One region of the Pseudomonas sp. GW823-FHT04A03 genome, then DNA from elsewhere that is predicted to be linked to it. Evidence: predicted binding sites of a transcription regulator. Region 1 holds the regulator's gene; the other holds the start of a gene.

Region 1 (11,695 bases):
CGGGTCCATGCCTTTGCCGTCATCGGAGATCGACAGCAGGATGTGGTCGCCTTCCTGCTCGGCCGCCAGGATCACCTTGCCGCCACGGGCCTTGCCCGACGCTTCGCGTTCTTCCGGCGACTCGATGCCGTGGTCGACCGCGTTGCGCACCAAGTGGACCAGCGGGTCGGCCAGTGCCTCGACGAGGTTCTTGTCGAGGTCGGTCTCTTCGCCCACCAGTTCCAGGTTGATCTCTTTCTTGAGCTGGCGTGCCAGGTCGCGAACCAGACGCGGGAAGCGGCCGAAGACTTTCTTGATCGGCTGCATCCGGGTCTTCATGACGGCGGTCTGCAAGTCGGCGGTGACCACGTCGAGGTTCGACACGGCCTTCTGCATCGACTCGTCGCCGCTGTTCAGGCCCAGGCGCACCAGACGGTTACGCACCAGCACCAGCTCGCCGACCATGTTCATGATTTCGTCGAGACGCGCGGTGTCCACACGTACGGTGGTCTCGGCTTCGCTCGCCGGTTTTTCCGGTGGCGGCGTCGCCGGTGCACGGGCCGGAGCCGGTGCAGCGGCGGCAGCCGGTTTGGCCGGTTCGGCTTTCGGCTCAGGCGCTTTTGCAGCAGGTTTTGCCGCAGCGGCCGGGGCCTTGGCGGCAGGCGCTGCAACCGCCGAAGCATTGCCGGCCGTCACGACGGCACCGGTGGCAACGTCAGTGAACTTGCCTTTGCCATGCAGATCGTCGAGCAGCGATTCGAACTCGTGGTCGGTGATCAGATCGCTACCGGCCGCAGCTGCTGCCGGGGCAGCAGGCGCAGGAACCGAAGCAATCGCCGACTCCAGCGCATCGACGGCAAAGTTGCCCTTGCCGTGCAACTGATCAAGCAAGGCTTCGAATTCGTCGTCGGTGATGTCCGAGCTGTCGCCCGCCGCCGGAGCAGCAGGTGCCGCAGCGGCCGGAGCCACGGCGTCAGCCGCGAACTGGCCCTTGCCATGCAACTGGTCGAGCAGCGACTCGAACTCGGCGTCGGTGATTTCATCGCTGGCCGCTTCATCGGAAGCAGGTGCAGCGGCAGCCGCCGGGGCTTCGGCTTCGGCCTTGACGGCGTTCAGCGAGTCCAGCAACTGTTCAAATTCGTTATCGGTGATGTCACCCGAATCGCCTTCGACGACCAGTTCTTCGATCATCTCGGCAACAGGCGAAGCCGGGGCTTCATCCGCCGATTGCGGTTCAGCCAGACGCGCCAGGGCGGCCAGCAGTTCCGGGGTGGCGGCGGTGATCGGGCTACGATCGCGGACTTCGCTGAACATGCTGTTCACCGCGTCCAGCGCTTCGAGCACCACGTCCATCAGTTCTGCATCGACGCGTCGTTCACCCTTGCGCAGGATGTCGAACACGTTTTCGGCGATGTGACAGCACTCCACCAGCTCGTTGAGCTGAAGGAAGCCGGCGCCCCCTTTTACAGTGTGGAAACCGCGAAAAATTGCGTTGAGCAGATCTGCGTCATCCGGGCGGCTTTCCAGCTCGACCAGTTGTTCGGACAGTTGCTCAAGAATCTCGCCGGCCTCAACCAGGAAATCCTGAAGGATCTCTTCATCGGCGCCGAAGCTCATTAATGGGGTGCTCCTACAGGTCTAAAAACCCAAAAAAACTCAAAATCCAAGGCTGGATAGCAAATCGTCCACATCGTCCTGACCGGACACAACGTCTTCTCGTTTATCGGCATGAATCTGCGGACCTTCACCCTGCGAGAGATGTTTTTGTGGATCTTTTTCAGCAAGCATCGCCGCACGGTCATGTTCGATGCCCGCAAAGCGGTCCACCTGGCTGGCCATGAGCACGAGCTTGAGCAGGTTGCTTTCGACTTCGGTGACCAATTGGGTCACGCGCTTGATCACCTGGCCTGTGAGGTCCTGGTAATCCTGGGCGAGCAGAATGTCGTTCAGATTGCTCGACACCGCGCGGTTGTCCGCGCTGCTGCGTGCCAGAAAACCGTCAACCCGGCGCGCCAGTTCACGGAACTCTTCAGCCCCGACCTCACGGCGCATGAAGCGGCCCCAATCGGCGCTCAAGGCCTGGGCTTCGTCAGCCAGGCCATTGACCACAGGGGTCGCGCTTTCCACCAGATCCATGGTGCGGTTGGCGGCAGCTTCGGTCAGTTTGACCACGTAGCCCAGGCGCTCGGTAGCGTCGGTGATTTGCGACACTTCCTCAGCCTGCGGCATGTGCGGATCGATCTGGAAATTGACGATCGCACTGTGCAGTTCACGCGTGAGCTTGCCCACTTCCTGGTACAGGCCACGGTCACGGGTCTGATTGAGCTCATGGATCAGTTGCACAGCGTCGCCGAACCTGCCCTTTTCAAGGCTTTCGACCAGTTCGACCGCGTGTTTTTTCAGGGTCGACTCGAAGTCGCCCTGTGAAGATTCTTTATGCTCCATAGCTCCCCCGCGCGTTCATCAGCCGATGCGTTCGAAAATCTTCTCGATTTTTTCTTTCAACGCCTGGGCCGTGAAAGGTTTGACCACATAGCCGTTAACGCCGGCCTGGGCCGCTTCGATGATCTGCTCGCGCTTGGCTTCAGCGGTCACCATCAGCACTGGCAGGTGCTTGAGCTTTTCATCGGCGCGCACGTGGCGCAGCAGGTCGATACCGGTCATGCCAGGCATGTTCCAGTCGGTCACCAGAAAGTCGATGCTGCCGCTGTTGAGCACCGGAATGGCGGTGGTGCCATCGTCGGCTTCAACGGTGTTGGTGAACCCGAGATCACGCAACAGGTTCTTGATGATCCGCCGCATCGTTGAGAAGTCATCAACGATGAGGATTTTCATGTCTTTGTTCAATTCGACCTCCAAGCAGTCTTAAACGCGTCCAGCACCTGGACGCGCCATTTCAATCAATCCGGCAAAACACTCGATGACTGTCTGGAGCACAACAGAGCAAGACCGGTGCCGTTCACCACCGCACCAGCCTCGTTCGCAGTGTCCCCACACTGCCTTCAGCGCGCTCGCCACTCCCCCAAACGCCCCCGCAAGCGGGCCGCGCACTGGCTGTGTAACTGGCTGACCCGCGATTCACTGACGCCAAGGACTTCACCGATTTCCTTGAGGTTCAGCTCTTCGTCGTAGTACAGCGCCAACACCAGTCGCTCACGCTCCGGCAAATTGGCAATCGCGTCCGCCAGCGCGGCCTGGAAACGTTCGTCTTCCAGATCGCGCGACGGCTCCAGATGAGCACTGGCGCCATCCTCGTGCAGCCCTTCGTGTTCGCCGTCCTGCAACAGGTCGTCGAAACTGAACAGCCGGCTGCCCAGGGTGTCGTTCAAAATCCCGTAGTAATCGTCGAGACTCAATTGGAGTTCGGCCGCAACTTCGTGATCTTTAGCGTCACGGCCGGTTTTAGCTTCAATCGAGCGAATCGCGTCGCTGACCATACGGGTATTGCGGTGAACCGAGCGCGGTGCCCAGTCCCCCTTACGGACTTCATCGAGCATCGCACCGCGGATCCGGATGCCCGCGTACGTTTCAAAACTGGCGCCCTTGCTGGCGTCGTATTTGGTCGAGACTTCAAGCAGGCCGATCATCCCGGCCTGGATCAGGTCTTCGACCTGCACACTGGCCGGCAATCGCGCCAGCAAGTGGTAGGCGATGCGTTTGACCAGTGGCGCGTAACGCTCGATCAGCTCGTACTGCGCGTCACGCGCCGACTTTTTGTAAAGGTTCATACCGCTGGCGGTCATAGCACAGGTCCTGCCGTTTGCTGCACGAGGCGCTCGACGAAAAATTCGAGGTGACCGCGCGGGTTGGCGGGCAGCGGCCAGGTGTCGACCTTCTGTGCGATCGCCTTGAACGCCAGTGCGCACTTGGAACGCGGGAAGGCTTCATAGACCGCACGCTGCTTCTGCACCGCCTTGCGCACGCTTTCGTCGTAGGGCACTGCGCCGACGTATTGTAGGGCGACGTCGAGGAAGCGATCCGTGACCTTGGTCAACTTGGCGAACAGATTGCGACCTTCCTGCGGGCTCTGGGCCATGTTGGCCAGGACGCGGAAGCGGTTCATGCCGTAATCGCGGTTGAGCAGCTTGATCAGCGCGTAGGCGTCGGTGATCGAGGTCGGCTCGTCGCAGACCACCAGCAACACTTCCTGGGCTGCGCGAACAAAACTGACTACCGAGTCACCAATACCCGCAGCGGTGTCGATCACCAGTACATCGAGATTGTCGCCGATGTCGCTGAACGCCTGAATCAGGCCGGCATGCTGGGCCGGGCTCAGGTGAACCATGCTCTGGGTGCCGGAAGCGGCCGGCACGATGCGGATCCCGCCGGGGCCTTGCAACAGCACGTCGCGCAGCTCGCAGCGGCCTTCGATCACGTCGGCCAGGGTGCGTTTGGGTGTGAGGCCCAGCAGAACGTCGACGTTCGCCAGCCCCAGGTCGGCGTCCAGCAGCATGACCCGACGGCCAAGCTCTGCCAGGGCCAGGGACAAGTTCACTGACACATTAGTCTTGCCGACGCCACCTTTGCCGCCGGTCACCGCGATCACCTGTACGGGATGCATGCTGCCCATGTTATTTCTTTACCTTGTCTTGCATAGACGGAGGCCACATTACTGGCTGCGCGTTCACAACCGGAACAATGCATGGCAGACCATCGATGTAGGTACAAAAACGGTTCATTACCTCAGCCAACCTGCTTGGTCGGACTGTGGTAGATATCAGCGAACATGTCAGCCATGGCTTCTTCGCTGGGTTCTTCCTGCATTTGCACACTGACGGCGCGGCTGACCAGTTGATGACGGCGCGGCAGATGCAGATCATCCGGAATACGCGGCCCATCGGTCAGGTAGGCGACCGGCAGTTCGTGACTGATCGCCAGGCTCAGCACTTCGCCAAGGCTGGCCGTCTCATCCAGTTTAGTCAGGATGCACCCGGCCAGCCCGCAACGCTTGTAACTGTGATAAGCGGCGGTTAGAACCTGTTTCTGGCTGGTGGTTGCCAGGACCAGATAATTTTTCGACCGAATGCCACGACCGGCCAGACTTTCCAGCTGCATGCGCAGTGCCGGATCGCTGGCTTGCAGGCCGGCGGTATCGATCAGCACCACGCGTTTGCGCAGCAGTGGATCCAGCGCCTGCACCAGGGACTGGCCCGGATCGACGTGGGTCACCGAAACGTTAAGGATGCGACCCAGAGTCTTGAGCTGCTCCTGCGCGCCGATACGGAAACTGTCCATGCTCACCAGCGCGATGTTCTGCGCGCCGTACTTGAGCACGTAACGGGCGGCCAGTTTGGCGAGGGTGGTGGTCTTGCCCATGCCGGCAGGGCCGACCATGGCAATCACCCCACCCTCTTCCAGCGGCTCGACTTCCGGTACGGCAATCATCCGCGCCAGGTGCGCCAGCAGCATGCGCCAGGCCTGACGAGGTTCGTCGATCTCGGTGATCATCGACAGCAGATCACGGGACAGCGGGCCGGACAAACCGATGCGTTGCAGACGACGGTACAGGTTGGCCTGAGCCGGACGGCTGCCTTGCAGCTGGTTCCAGGCCAGGGTGCCGAGTTGCACTTCCATCAGCTCGCGCAGGCTGTTGAGCTCGAAACGCATCGAGTCGAGAGCACGCGGGTCGACGCCAGCGGAAACCGCTGCAGGCGCCGGGGCTGGACGGGCCGGAGCCTCGTAGGTCGGTTCGGTCAGCGGCTCGGCAGCGGTCAGCGGCAGGCCGGCCGTCAACGGCAGCCCGGCGAACAGCTGGCGATTGGTGTTGCCGTCGGCTTCGCCACGCAGGCTCAGTTCGGCCTGGGCGGTGACGATGCGCGACTGGGTCTTGCGCAGCTCATCCTCGAGTTCCATGTTCGGAACACGCGGGGCCAGCGCCGACAGTTTGTAATCGAGCGCCGCCGTCAGCTCGACGCCGCCGGCAATGCGGCGGTTGCCAATGATGGCGGCATCAGCGCCCAGCTCATCACGAACCAGCTTCATGGCCTGACGCATATCGGCGGCGAAAAAACGCTTAACTTGCATAAACCACTACCTCAGCCGTTGGGCCCTACTGTCGCAACGATGGTCACTTGCTTGTTGTCCGGAATTTCCTGGTAGGCCAGCACATGCAGTCCGGGAACTGCCAGGCGACCAAAGCGCGAGAGCATCGCGCGAACCGGGCCTGCTACCAACAGGATCACCGGCTGACCTTGCATTTCCTGGCGCTGCGCCGCTTCGATCAGCGAACGCTGCAGCTTCTCGGCCATGCTCGGCTCCAGCAGAACGCCCTCTTCCGAGCCTTGTCCTGCCTTCTGCAGACTATTGAGCAATATTTGTTCCAACCTTGGCTCCAGCGTGATAACTGGCAGCTCCGACTCAGTCCCTACAATGCTTTGGACGATGGCGCGGGATACGCCGACCCGCACAGCGGCCACCAAAGCGGCGGTATCTTGACTCTTGGCGGCATTGTTGGCGATGGCTTCGGCAATGCTGCGGATATCGCGCACCGGCACGTGTTCGGCCAGCAGCGCCTGCAATACCTTGAGCAGTTGCGACAGCGTGACCACGCCCGGCACCAGCTCTTCGGCCAGTTTCGGCGAGCTCTTGGCCAGCAATTGCATGAGTTGCTGCACTTCTTCGTGGCCGATCAGCTCACTGGAGTGCTTGTACAGAATCTGGTTCAAGTGGGTCGCAACCACGGTGCTGGCATCGACCACGGTATAACCGAGCGATTGTGCCTGCGCGCGCTGACTGACTTCGATCCACACCGCCTCCAGGCCGAAAGCCGGATCTTTGGCGGTAATGCCGTTGAGCGTGCCGTAGACCTGCCCCGGATTGATCGCCAGTTCGCGATCCGGGTAGATCTCGGCTTCGGCCAGGATCACGCCCATCAGGGTCAGGCGATAGGCGCTAGGCGCCAGGTCGAGGTTGTCGCGGATGTGCACGGTCGGCATCAGGAAGCCCAGATCTTGCGAGAGCTTTTTGCGCACGCCCTTGATCCGCGCCAGCAATTGCCCGCCCTGGTTGCGGTCCACCAGCGGAATCAGGCGGTAGCCGACTTCCAGGCCGATCATGTCGATCGGGGTCACGTCGTCCCAGCCCAGCTCCTTGGTTTCCATGGCGCGGGCCGGCGACGGCAGCAATTCCTGCTGACGCTGAACCTCTTGCAGCGCCTGCACCTTGGCGACGTTCTGCTTCTTCCAGAACAGGTAAGCGCCACCGGCGGCCAGAGCAGCCATGGACAGGAACGAGAAGTGCGGCATGCCCGGCACCAGGCCCATGACCGCCATCAGACCGGCAGCCACCGCCAGCGCTTTGGGCGAGGCGAACATCTGGCGATTGATCTGCTTGCCCATGTCTTCCGAACCGGAAGCACGGGTCACCATGATCGCCGCAGCTGTAGATAACAACAGTGATGGCAATTGCGCCACTAAACCGTCACCGATGGTCAGCAAGGCGTAAACCTTGCCCGCGTCGGCAAAGGTCATGTTGTGCTGGAAGATACCGACGGCCATGCCGCCGATCAGGTTGATGAACAGAATCAGCAGGCCGGCGATGGCGTCACCACGCACGAATTTGCTGGCACCGTCCATCGAACCGTAGAACTCTGCCTCTTGGGCGACTTCCTGACGACGGGCCTTGGCCTGGGCCTGATCGATCAGACCGGCGTTGAGGTCGGCGTCGATCGCCATTTGCTTGCCAGGCATCGCATCGAGGGTGAAACGCGCGCTCACCTCGGAGATCCGGCCGGCACCCTTGGTTACCACGACGAAGTTGATGATCATCAAGATCGCGAAGACCACGATACCGACCACGTAGTTACCGCCGATCACCACCTCACCGAAGGCCTGGATCACCTTACCGGCAGCGGCGTGGCCGTCCTGACCGTGGAGCATCACCACCCGCGTAGACGCCACGTTCAGCGCCAGTCGCAACAGCGTCGCCACCAGCAGGATCGTCGGGAACACCGCGAAATCCAGCGGCCGCAAGGCGTACACGCAGACCAGCAGCACGACGATCGACAGGGCAATGTTGAAGGTGAAGAACACGTCGAGCAGGAACGGCGGCACCGGCAACATCATCATCGCCAGCATGACCAGCAGCAACAGCGGCACACCCAGATTGCCCCGACTGAGGTCGGCAATGTTCGAGCGAGCACTGTTGATTAACTGAGAGCGATCCACCGGTTTTCCCCGTTCCTTTAAAGCAAACTTTTGACGCCCGAAGCAGGCGCACGGCGGCTACTGCAAGAAGCCTTCCAACTTTTGCAGGTGATTGAAATAGAGGGGGAGATAAGCTGTTCTGAGGCGTACAACCAGGGGCTCGCCTCAGAAAGCGAAACACGACGAGGCCAAGCCATCGACGGTTATGCGATCAGAATCTGCTGGGCGAAAATCGGACCTAATGCGAGGGCGTTGCTATCGAAGTACGGCGTCCCTTTGTAGAGAGGAGACCCGCCCACATCCACCAAAGCCTCCTCGGCGTGCATGACCACTACCACGGTTTCCGGGTTAAAGACCGAGACTTTTGTATCGCCCTTCATCAAATTGAGGCCCCACTCAAACCAGATAAGAGGCAAATCGCGGGGCTCGATTGGCGGATCTCCCGCCCCGAGCCGAAAGTATCGTCTGGAAGTGATATGAAAATTACCTCCCACCATTTGGAAGACCGGCTTGTCATAACGATGCTCCACCGGACCTCCTCCGCTCGACCATTCGTCCATGTAATAACCGGGGCTGCTGAACAGCGCAAACAGCGTCTGGTTATCGACGATGCTGCCTGCTGCACTAAACAAGTAATTGTAGGAATAGTGATACGCCACCCCAGACAACTCGGGGCGAATTGCGTTGATCGGGCCCGATAAATAACCCGGAATGTAGAAATTTGCCATTGCCTCGAACTTGGCAAAATCCAGAGCCAGCTCCCAGGTCATTTGGTAGTAAATGGCTCTCTGCGCCACGTCCCGCTCCAGCTTTCCCGAAATGAACTTCAACTTCATCCCGTCCAGATGTTTGTATAAGCGCGTCGTCATAATGACTCCTTCAGCCCTGAGTGGATGACTCATTCCCGGCGCTTTCAATGCGCGAGCATTCATCGGGATGAGGACAAGGCCAATGGGGCGCCAGAGGGCGGTGCCTGTCTACTGTCAGAACTAACAGGTGACGAGGGATTTCCGACGAGCGGAAAACGGGACGAAAGGAAAAACGGGACATAAAACGCGACGGATTTATTTACCAAGGATTGAAACAGAGGGCTTGAGCGTGATTTTTCTGCTGACCGGGATGCCGCTTTCGCGAGCAGGTCGAATCGTCGCACCGTCGCTCCCACGCTTGGAATGCATTTCCTGCTCGCGAAGGGGGCCAAGAAGTCAGCACAAAATGCCTTTTAAACTCGGGTGTTTAAAAGACACCTTCAGACACGCCTTACAGGCTACGAATCCTTGCGCCGTTGCCTACAGCTACGCCAGAATCCGCCGGCTTGTGCGCTGTGGGGTCGGGTTCTATTGTGAGTCGGTCGCTGACGAATCAGCGATCGAGTTTAGCGACTCGGCTCAATTTAAAGGTGCACCAGCGTTCCAGGCTTCGTTGTGGATCTATTTGTCTGCAATTTCGTTATGGTGGCTGTATGCGGGAGACCCTCGTGGTCTACCCGGGTGCCTTTGACCGGTTCGCTAACCCGCGTACAGCCGCCACCCTTCCTGTTTAGCGACTGGATTTGGCGGCTCCACCACAAAGGAGCTTCACCATGATCAAACCCACACCCAATCCACCCGAAACCGACCCCGCCTCGCCCTACGAATCCGCCGATTCCAGAAAGCTTCACGAAGCCGCCGACCGCGCCCTCGATCACTATCTCTGCCCGCCCGGTTCCACGCCTCCACCGCGCAAGACCCGCCGAATGTACGCCGTCACCGCGGACTTCAAAAACGAAGAGCTGCTGGCCGATGCCTGCGAAACCCTGGCCTCAGCCAGAACCATCGTCAATGACTTCACCCACCTCATGCCTGCGTCGCAGCGCAGGACGCTGGTGGGGATTGCGCAACTGATCATGCTCGGGGAGCTGGCAGTGAATCGGGTGCTGGATAATCTGGAAATACCGCAGTCGCCGAACCCGGTGTAAAGGCTTGAGTGATGTGTCGTGGCTGCTGACGTCATCGCGAGCAAGCTCGCTCCCACAGTGATTTGTGGTGTGCTCATATTTTCAGAGCGACGCTAAACCTGTGGGAGCGACGGTGCGACGATTCGACTTGCTCGCGAAAGCGGCCTCACAGGCAACACAGGTCATCGGGCATAAAAAAACCGCCACCGGGTTCAATCAGGTGGCGGTTTTTTTGTTTCATCAGGAATCGCGGCGCAGATCTGGCGGAATTGGCAGATCGTCCTTGAGCGGTTCCGGGAACTTGCCCTTGCCCGCGCGGTGCTGGCGGATCTGGTAGACATAGGCCAGCACCTGAGCGACCGCCAGGTACAGACCACCGGGGATTTCTTCTTCCAGCTCCGTGGAGTAATAGATCGAACGCGCCAGCGCTGGCGATTCGAGGAGCATGACGTTGTTGGCCACGGCGATTTCGCGGATCTTCAGCGCCAGGAAGTCGCTGCCCTTGGCTAGCAGCATCGGCGCCCCGCCCTTCTCGGCGTCGTACTTGAGCGCCACGGCGTAGTGGGTCGGGTTGGTGATGACCACGTCGGCATCCGGGATCGCCGCCATCATCCGCCGCTGCGACATCTCGCGCTGAACCTGGCGAATTCGCTGTTTGACCTCCGGCCGACCTTCCTGGTCCTTGTGCTCGTCGCGTACTTCCTGCTTGGTCATCTTGAGCTTCTTGATGCTCTCCCAAATCTGCACGGGCACATCGACAGCGGCGATGATGATCAACCCGCACGCCAGCCACAGAGAGCTCCAGCCCACCAGTTGCAAGCTGTGAATGATCGCCCGGTCCAGTGGTTCGTGGGCGATGCGCAGCAGGTCGTCGATGTCCGAATTGAGCACCACCAGCGCCACACCCAACGTGATGAGAAACTTGGCCAGCGCCTTGAGCAGCTCGATCACGGCCTTCATCGAGAACATCCGCTTGAGGCCCGCCGCCGGGTTCATCCGGCTGAACTTGGGTGCCAGCGAACCGGCGGCGAACAGCCAGCCACCCAGCGCGATCGGCCCGAGGAAAGCCGCCAGCAACAGGGTGATCATGATCGGCTGGATCGCCAGCAATGCCTGCAATCCGGAACTCATCAGGAACGTCGCCATGGAGCGCTCGTCCATGATCACTTCCCGCGACAGCGTGAAGTTCTGGCGCATCAACTCCATCAATTCCTGCGCCAGCATCCCGCCAAAAATCAGCAGTGCGGCAGAACCGGCGAGCATGATCGCCAGCGTGTTGAGTTCCTTGGAGCGCGCGATCTCACCCTTTTCCCGGGAGTCCTTCTTGCGCTTCTCCGTGGGGTCTTCTGTTTTATCCTGACCGCTCTCGCTCTCAGCCATGACTCAGCGCGCCCTTGCCAGTTCGCGTAAAAACTGCAAAGCCTCGGAGGCCAGCGGTTGATACTGATTGAGAATGTCTGCCAGCCCGACCCAGACGAAGAACAGACCGAGCACCAGGGTCAGCGGAAAACCGATGGAGAAAATGTTGAGCTGCGGTGCAGCGCGGGTCATCACGCCCAAAGCGATGTTGACCACCAGCAGCGCGGTGATCGCCGGCAGCACCAGCAATAACGCGGCGCCCAATACCCAGCCGAGT
Region 2 (6,440 bases), on a different contig from region 1:
CCGAGAGCAGGTCATGCTGACTGTTGCCCAGATCCTGCAACTGGTTGTTGCCGGCCAGTTCCTGACGGCGCAGCGGGATCAACGCATTGAGCGCCGCCAGCTCGGCGTTGAGCAGGTCACGTTGCTCGCCACTCAGGGTCTTGCCGCTGTCCTTGCCGGTCTTGAGGATGTTGTTGATCTGCTGGATGCGCGTCTGGCTGCTGGCGATTTCCGCCTGGGCGCGCTCGGGACGGGTCTGGGCGGTGATGATCAGGCTGTTGGCATCGGCCAGGGCCTTTTGCAGATCGCTTTGCTGGGTCGAGCGCTCGGTGAGCATCTGCTCCAGCTGCTGGATGTTTTCCTTGGGGAAGCGCTGCGCCACCGGGACCACCGCGCTGGCCTTGAGGCGGGTCAGTTCCCGCGCGTTCTCGATGGTCTGCTTCGGCGCCGTGGCCAGTTGCTGCTTGAGGTCGATCAGCTTCTGCTCATAGTCACGCCGATTGTTGAGCTGATTCAGCGTGTTTTGCAGGACCGTCTGCAGGGCCTTCTTGTCGGCCTCGGGCAGTTTGCTGTCGGTGAGCTTGTCCAGACTGGCCTGCACGGCGTCGCTGGACGGCGGTTCGGCGGCCTGCAACGGGCCGACAGTAAGACTCAGACCCAGCAGGGCCGCGAGGAAAAAGGAGCGCAGGGTAGGCATAGAGACCGGTCAAGCAAGTGAGAGTGGACGCAGTTTAGAGGAAGAGCCCGGGGCCCGGGCGACTTCCTTCGGGGAATCTGACGCCCACTTTGCCGATCTTGTTCCCGTCCATGACCGCAACCGTCCAGTGGGTGTTGTTCCATTCCACCTGGTCGCCAACGATCGGAGCACCGCCGACTTTCTGGGCAATGAAGTGGCCCAGGGTCATGTCCGGATCAATGCCTTCTGCCGGTAGACCATACAGGGCGGCAACCGCTTTGAGCTGGGCATCTCCTTCGAGTACGAAGTCGCCGAAGAAGCGCAGATCGAGGCCGCGTTGCGGCGCCTGGCTGAACAGTTTTCCGAGGGCCGGAAGGTTGTGTTCATGGCCGATAACACACAGCAAATCATCGACTTCCAGCACCGTACTACCCGACGGATGGAGCAGTTGCTGACCGCGAAACAGGGCGGCGATACGTGTGCCTTCGGGCATTTTCAGCTCGCGCAGGGGTGAGCCGATGCACCATTTTTCCGCGCCGAGCTTGTAAACGAACAGCTCCCACTCGCTGGTGACGTGTACTTCGAGGGCGGCACGGGAGATCGGCGCCGGCTCCGGCGGCACCGTCACCTTGAGCAGCTTGGCCACCCACGGCAGGCTCGTGCCCTGCACCAGCAGCGACACCAGCACGATAAAGAAGGCGAGGTTGAAGTACAGCTGCGCATTCGGCAACCCGGCCATCAGCGGGAACACCGCCAGAATGATCGGTACCGCGCCACGCAGGCCAACCCAGGAAATGAAGGCTTTCTCGCGGCCATGGAAGGCCTTGAACGGCAGCAGCCCGACCAGCACCGACAGCGGCCGTGCGAACAGAATCATCCACAGCGCCAGACCCAGGGCAGGCAAGGCGATCGGTAGCAGGTCATGCGGAGTGACCAGCAGTCCCAGCACCAGGAACATACCGATCTGCGCCAGCCACGCCATGCCGTCGAGCATGTGCAGGATGCCGTGACGACTGCGCACCGGCCGGTTGCCGATCACCAGACCGCACAGGTAAACGGCGAGGAAGCCGCTGCCGTGCAGGGCGTTGGTCAGGGCGAACACCACCAGACCGCCGGCGATCACCAGAATCGGATACAGACCGGCCGCCAGATTGATCCGGTTGACCAGTTGCAGCATCAGCCAGCCACCGCCCAGACCGATCACGCCACCGATGCCGAACTCGCGGATCAGATGGGTCAGCAGGCTCCAGTGCAGGCCGGTCTGGCCGCTGGCGAGCATGTCGATCAGGGTCACGGTGAGGAACACCGCCATCGGGTCGTTACTGCCGGATTCGATTTCCAGGCTGGCGGTTACCCGCTCGTTCAGGCCCTTGCCGCCGAGCAGCGAGAACACCGCCGCGGCATCCGTGGAACCGACGATGGCGCCGATCAGCAGGCCTTGAATCAGATTGAGGTCGAACAGCCACGCAGCGGCCATGCCGGTGAGGCCGGTGGTGATGAGCACTCCGACCGTGGCCAGCGACAAGGCCGGCCACAAGGCCACGCGGAAACTGGACACCCGGGTTCGCAAGCCACCGTCGAGCAGGATCACCGCCAGTGCGAGGTTGCCGACCAGATAGGCCGTCGGGTAGTTATCGAAAATGATGCCGCCGCCATCGACCCCGGCAGTCATGCCGACCGCGAGGATGATCACCAGAATCGGGATGCCGAGACGGGAAGAGAGGGAGCTGACAAGAATGCTTGCGCCTACCAGCAACGCGCCGATCAAGAACAGGCTGTTGATGGTCGTCGCATTCAAAGGCAGTACTCCAGAAGCGGAAAGACGGGCACAAACTGACCATGCAGTCTGCGTGCCAGCGATTCTAACCTGTTGAAATGTGATGCTGTCAAAAAGGTTTTGTACCAGGGGAGGCGATCGTTCTCACGCTCCGCGTGGGAATGCCTCAATGGACGCTCTGCGTCCGCTTTTGGGACGCAGAGCGTCCCGGGCTGTATTCCCACGCAGAGCGTGGGAACGATCAACCTCTCGACGTGGGAATGATCAAAAGGGGGCTTCTATCTCAGAGGCTAAACCGCCCAACCATATTGTTCAGATCCAGCGCCAGACGCGACAGCTCATTACTCGCCGCACTGGTCTGATTCGCCCCGGTCGCCGATTGCACCGACAGATCGCGGATGTTCACCAGATTACGATCCACTTCCCGCGCCACTTGCGCCTGCTCTTCAGCGGCGCTGGCGATCACCAGGTTGCGCTCGTTGATTTCGACGATGGCCGTGTTGATGGTGTCCAGCGACAGGCCGGCGCCACGGGCGATGTTCAGGGTCGACTCGGCGCGCTCGGTGCTGTTGCGCATCGAATCCACGGCGTGTTCGGTGCCACTCTGGATGCTGCCGATCATGCGCTCGATTTCGCTGGTCGACTGCTGGGTGCGGTGGGCCAGGGCACGGACTTCGTCAGCCACCACGGCAAAACCACGACCGGCTTCACCGGCACGGGCTGCTTCGATGGCAGCGTTGAGTGCCAGCAGGTTGGTCTGGTCAGCCAGGCCACGGATCACGTCCAGCACCTTGCCGATGTCACGGGATTCGTTGGCCAGATCGCCGATCAGGGTCGCGGTGCTCTGCACGTCGGCGCTCATGCGTTCGATGGCGCTGACGGTTTCCTGCACCAGATCACGGCCGTCGCCGGCGGAGGTGGTGGCGTTCTTCGAGGCTTCCGAAGTGCTGACGGCGTTGCGTGCAACTTCTTCAACAGCGCTGGTCATCTCGTTGACCGCCGTGGCGGCCTGCTCGATCTCGTTGTTCTGCTGGGTCAGACCACGGGCGCTTTCGTCGGTGACGCTGTTCAGCTCTTCGGCGGCGGACGCCAGTTGGGTGGCCGAGCCGGAAATCCGCTGTAGGGTGTCGCGCAGCTTCGACTGCATCTTGGCCATGGCCGCCAGCAGGCGCCCGGCTTCGTCGGTGCCGTCAACGTGGATCGGCTGGGTCAGGTTGCCTTCGGCGATGGTTTCCGCCGCATCCAGTGCTTTGGAGATCGGCTTGGTGATGCTGACGGTCAGCAACCAGGCGAACAGGAAAGTCAGGCCGGTAGCGATCACCAGCAGCGTCACCACCAGATTGAAGGCCGAAGAATATTGCTCGGCGGCTTGCTGGTTGGTATTGCTGATCTGCTCGCCGTTGATCTGCATCAGGCGGTTGAGCACGGTGTTCATCGCCTCGGAGTTGTCGAGCAACTGGGTGTTCAGCAGGTTGCGCAGCTCATCCACCTGGTTGTTGCGCGACAGGGTTTTCATCCGGTCTTCGATCTGGCGGTACTGACCCAGCAACTGCACGTACTGGTCGTAGGCTGCACGCTCGGCCGGGCTGCCGATCAACGGCTCGTAATCGGTCTGGGCCTTGCGGATCTGCTGGTTGCGCATTTCCAGCAGTTCGACGGTTTTCTGCTGGACGTCCGGCTCACGGTTTACCAGCAAGCGGTACGACAGCACCCGCAGACGCAGGGTCAACTGAGTGAACTCGTCGAGGTTCTTGATGCTCGGCACGCTGGTGGTAGTGATGTTTTCGGCGGCGCCGCGGATTTTGCTCATCTGGTTCAGTGCGAACACACCGAGAATCAGCATCAGGCCGCCGATCAGGGCGAAGCCGGTGAACGCCCGGGGGGCGATATTCATATTTCGAAGGGACATGGGGCGTATACCAGGAAGGGCCGCATCCATGCGGGCTGAGACTGCTGTTGGATGACTTATCGGTCATACGACTAAAGTCTTGAGTCGGTGCGCGTATTTGTCGCATCCACACGCAAGCGACGAAGTGCAGGAACCAGATCGGCAGATGACAGTCTCTAAGACTCGCAAGAACAGTCGAGCCGCCAGGAAAATCAAGGCCTTGCGCCGGTTTAACCCTGGCGTCAACGACGACTTTTCTTTATCGTACGCGCCCTTTGAAAATGCCCTGGAAGATCAAAATGTTGGAAGCATCCCTCAGCCAATTGGAACAGCTCGTCAGTGATCTGGTGCAACAGAACCAGACCCTGTCGGAAACCAACCAGACCCTGTCCACGGAACTGGCCCAGGCCAAGGATGAAAACGAAAGCCTGCAACTGAGCCTGATGGAACAGGAAGAAAAGCACGGCGCCACCGCCGCGCGCATCCAGGCCCTGGTTGATCGCGTCAACGCAGGTCCTGTCAGCGCATGAGCCACGGCATAGCAGGGGTAAAAGTCGTCTCCATCATGGGGGAGGACTATTCGATCAAGGCACCGGCCGGGGAAGAACAGACCCTGCTGGACGCCGCATTGATGCTCAAGGCCGCACTGGCCGAGACCAAACGCAAATACCCGACGCTGATCGGTGACCGCCTGCTGGTGCTGGCGGCGATGAATCTGTGCTCGCAGCAGATTGAAATGAAGAAGCAGCATCAGGAAGAACTCGAGCGTTACCAAGAGCAAGTCAGCGCCACGGTCGAGACCATCGCCAAGACCATCAATCAGGGTTGATGGGTTGCGCACAACCAAAGAATAAGATTGTCGATTTCGTTGTATACAATCGGCACGGCTGTTGCAGTGTTTCAGCCTCTTATTCTTTGGGGGTGCTCCATGCAGTTCTGGCGTCGCAGTATTCAGTGGCAGCTGATCCTCGGTATGGGCACCGCCCTGCTGGTCAGCATTCTGATCGTGGTTGGCATTTATACCCTGGTGGTCAACCGCCTCGCCCAGAGCTATCTGGTCGAACAGGCGCTGCCGTCGAGCATCGAAGCGACGCGCAACGACATCGAACGAATCCTCGTTCAACCCCTCACCGCCGCCAAGGACATCGCCAGCAACACGATGGTCCGCGACTGGCTGGCCAATGGTGAAGACTCCGGCAAAACGGCTGGCTTCGCGCAGTATCTGGAAGGCATCCGCGCCGAACACAAGGCGTTTACGGCGCTGATCATCGGCACCGAATCCAATCACTACATCACCGAAAAAGGCCTGGATCGCACCCTCAGCCGATCCAAACCGGCCGATGCCTGGTTCTATTCCTTCCTCGACAGCAATCAGCCGCGAACCCTGAACATCGACAACGACGGGGCCACCGGAGAGCTGGCGCTGTTCATCGATTTGAAGGTGGAGCAGGCCGGCAAAGTGGTCGGCGTTGCGGGGCTTGGGCTGAGCATGAAAGAGCTGTCGGAGCTGATCCACAATTTCAGTTTCGGCGAGCGCGGGAAGGTCTATCTCGTGCGTTCCGACGGTTTGATCCAGGTCCATCCCGAGGCGCAGTTCAGCGGCAAGCGCACCCTCACGGAGCAGATCGGCGCCAACGCGGCGCAAGCGGTCATGGGCCACAAAGTGGCCGCCAACAGCAGCTTCCAGCGCGACGGTGAAGACTTCCTCGCCTTCAGCCTGCCTTTGCGCGACCTCGGCTGGACCCTGGTGGCCGAAGTGCCACAGTCGCAGATCTACGCCGAAGCCCGCCGGGCGATGTGGATGAGCAGCGGCATCGGTCTGGCGGTGGCACTGGTTTGCCTGGCGCTGGTGATCTGGCTGGCTCAGGGATTGGTGCGACCGATTCGTCAGGTAACAGCTGCGCTGGTAGCAATCGGTAGCGGTGGTGGAGATTTGACCCATCGGTTAGATTCCAGCCGCGCCGATGAACTGGGCGACCTCGCTCGGGGCTTCAACCGTTTCCTCGACAGCCAGCGCGGGATGATCGGTGAAGTGCTCACCACCAGCGAGCGTCTGCGCGTTGCCGTCGGCCAGGTGGCCAGGGTTGTGGATAACACCGCCGAACGTTCAGGTCGCCAGC

What was found. Region 1 encodes FliA, which starts transcription of late flagellar genes. Its sites were predicted from a motif close to CTAAAGTTTNNNNNNNNNNNGCCGNTAA; they were not measured.
Region 2: the regulator FliA is predicted to act here: its motif matches at 4,398-4,425, upstream of AC1Q9F_RS13940 (methyl-accepting chemotaxis protein).

The regions. Positions count from the first base shown of each region.
Region 1 is NZ_JBXAIV010000011.1:102,449-114,143, reverse strand. Features, by position in the region: gene AC1Q9F_RS23415 (chemotaxis protein CheA) at 1-1,596, opposite strand, end outside; gene AC1Q9F_RS23410 (protein phosphatase CheZ) at 1,636-2,424, opposite strand; gene AC1Q9F_RS23405 (chemotaxis response regulator CheY) at 2,443-2,814, opposite strand; gene fliA (RNA polymerase sigma factor FliA) at 2,982-3,722, opposite strand; gene fleN (flagellar synthesis regulator FleN) at 3,719-4,549, opposite strand; gene flhF (flagellar biosynthesis GTPase FlhF) at 4,663-6,003, opposite strand; gene flhA (flagellar biosynthesis protein FlhA) at 6,015-8,144, opposite strand; gene AC1Q9F_RS23380 (hypothetical protein) at 8,327-8,992, opposite strand; gene AC1Q9F_RS23375 (DUF6124 family protein) at 9,706-10,080, shown strand; gene flhB (flagellar biosynthesis protein FlhB) at 10,300-11,439, opposite strand; gene fliR (flagellar biosynthetic protein FliR) at 11,443-11,695, opposite strand, start outside.
Region 2 is NZ_JBXAIV010000004.1:289,693-296,132, reverse strand. Features, by position in the region: gene mscK (mechanosensitive channel MscK) at 1-676, opposite strand, end outside; gene AC1Q9F_RS13945 (potassium/proton antiporter) at 711-2,453, opposite strand; gene AC1Q9F_RS13940 (methyl-accepting chemotaxis protein) at 2,716-4,341, opposite strand; gene AC1Q9F_RS13935 (hypothetical protein) at 4,620-4,850, shown strand; gene AC1Q9F_RS13930 (cell division protein ZapA) at 4,847-5,149, shown strand; partial or broken gene AC1Q9F_RS13925 (cache domain-containing protein) at 5,249-6,319, shown strand; gene AC1Q9F_RS13920 (methyl-accepting chemotaxis protein) at 6,341-6,440, shown strand, end outside.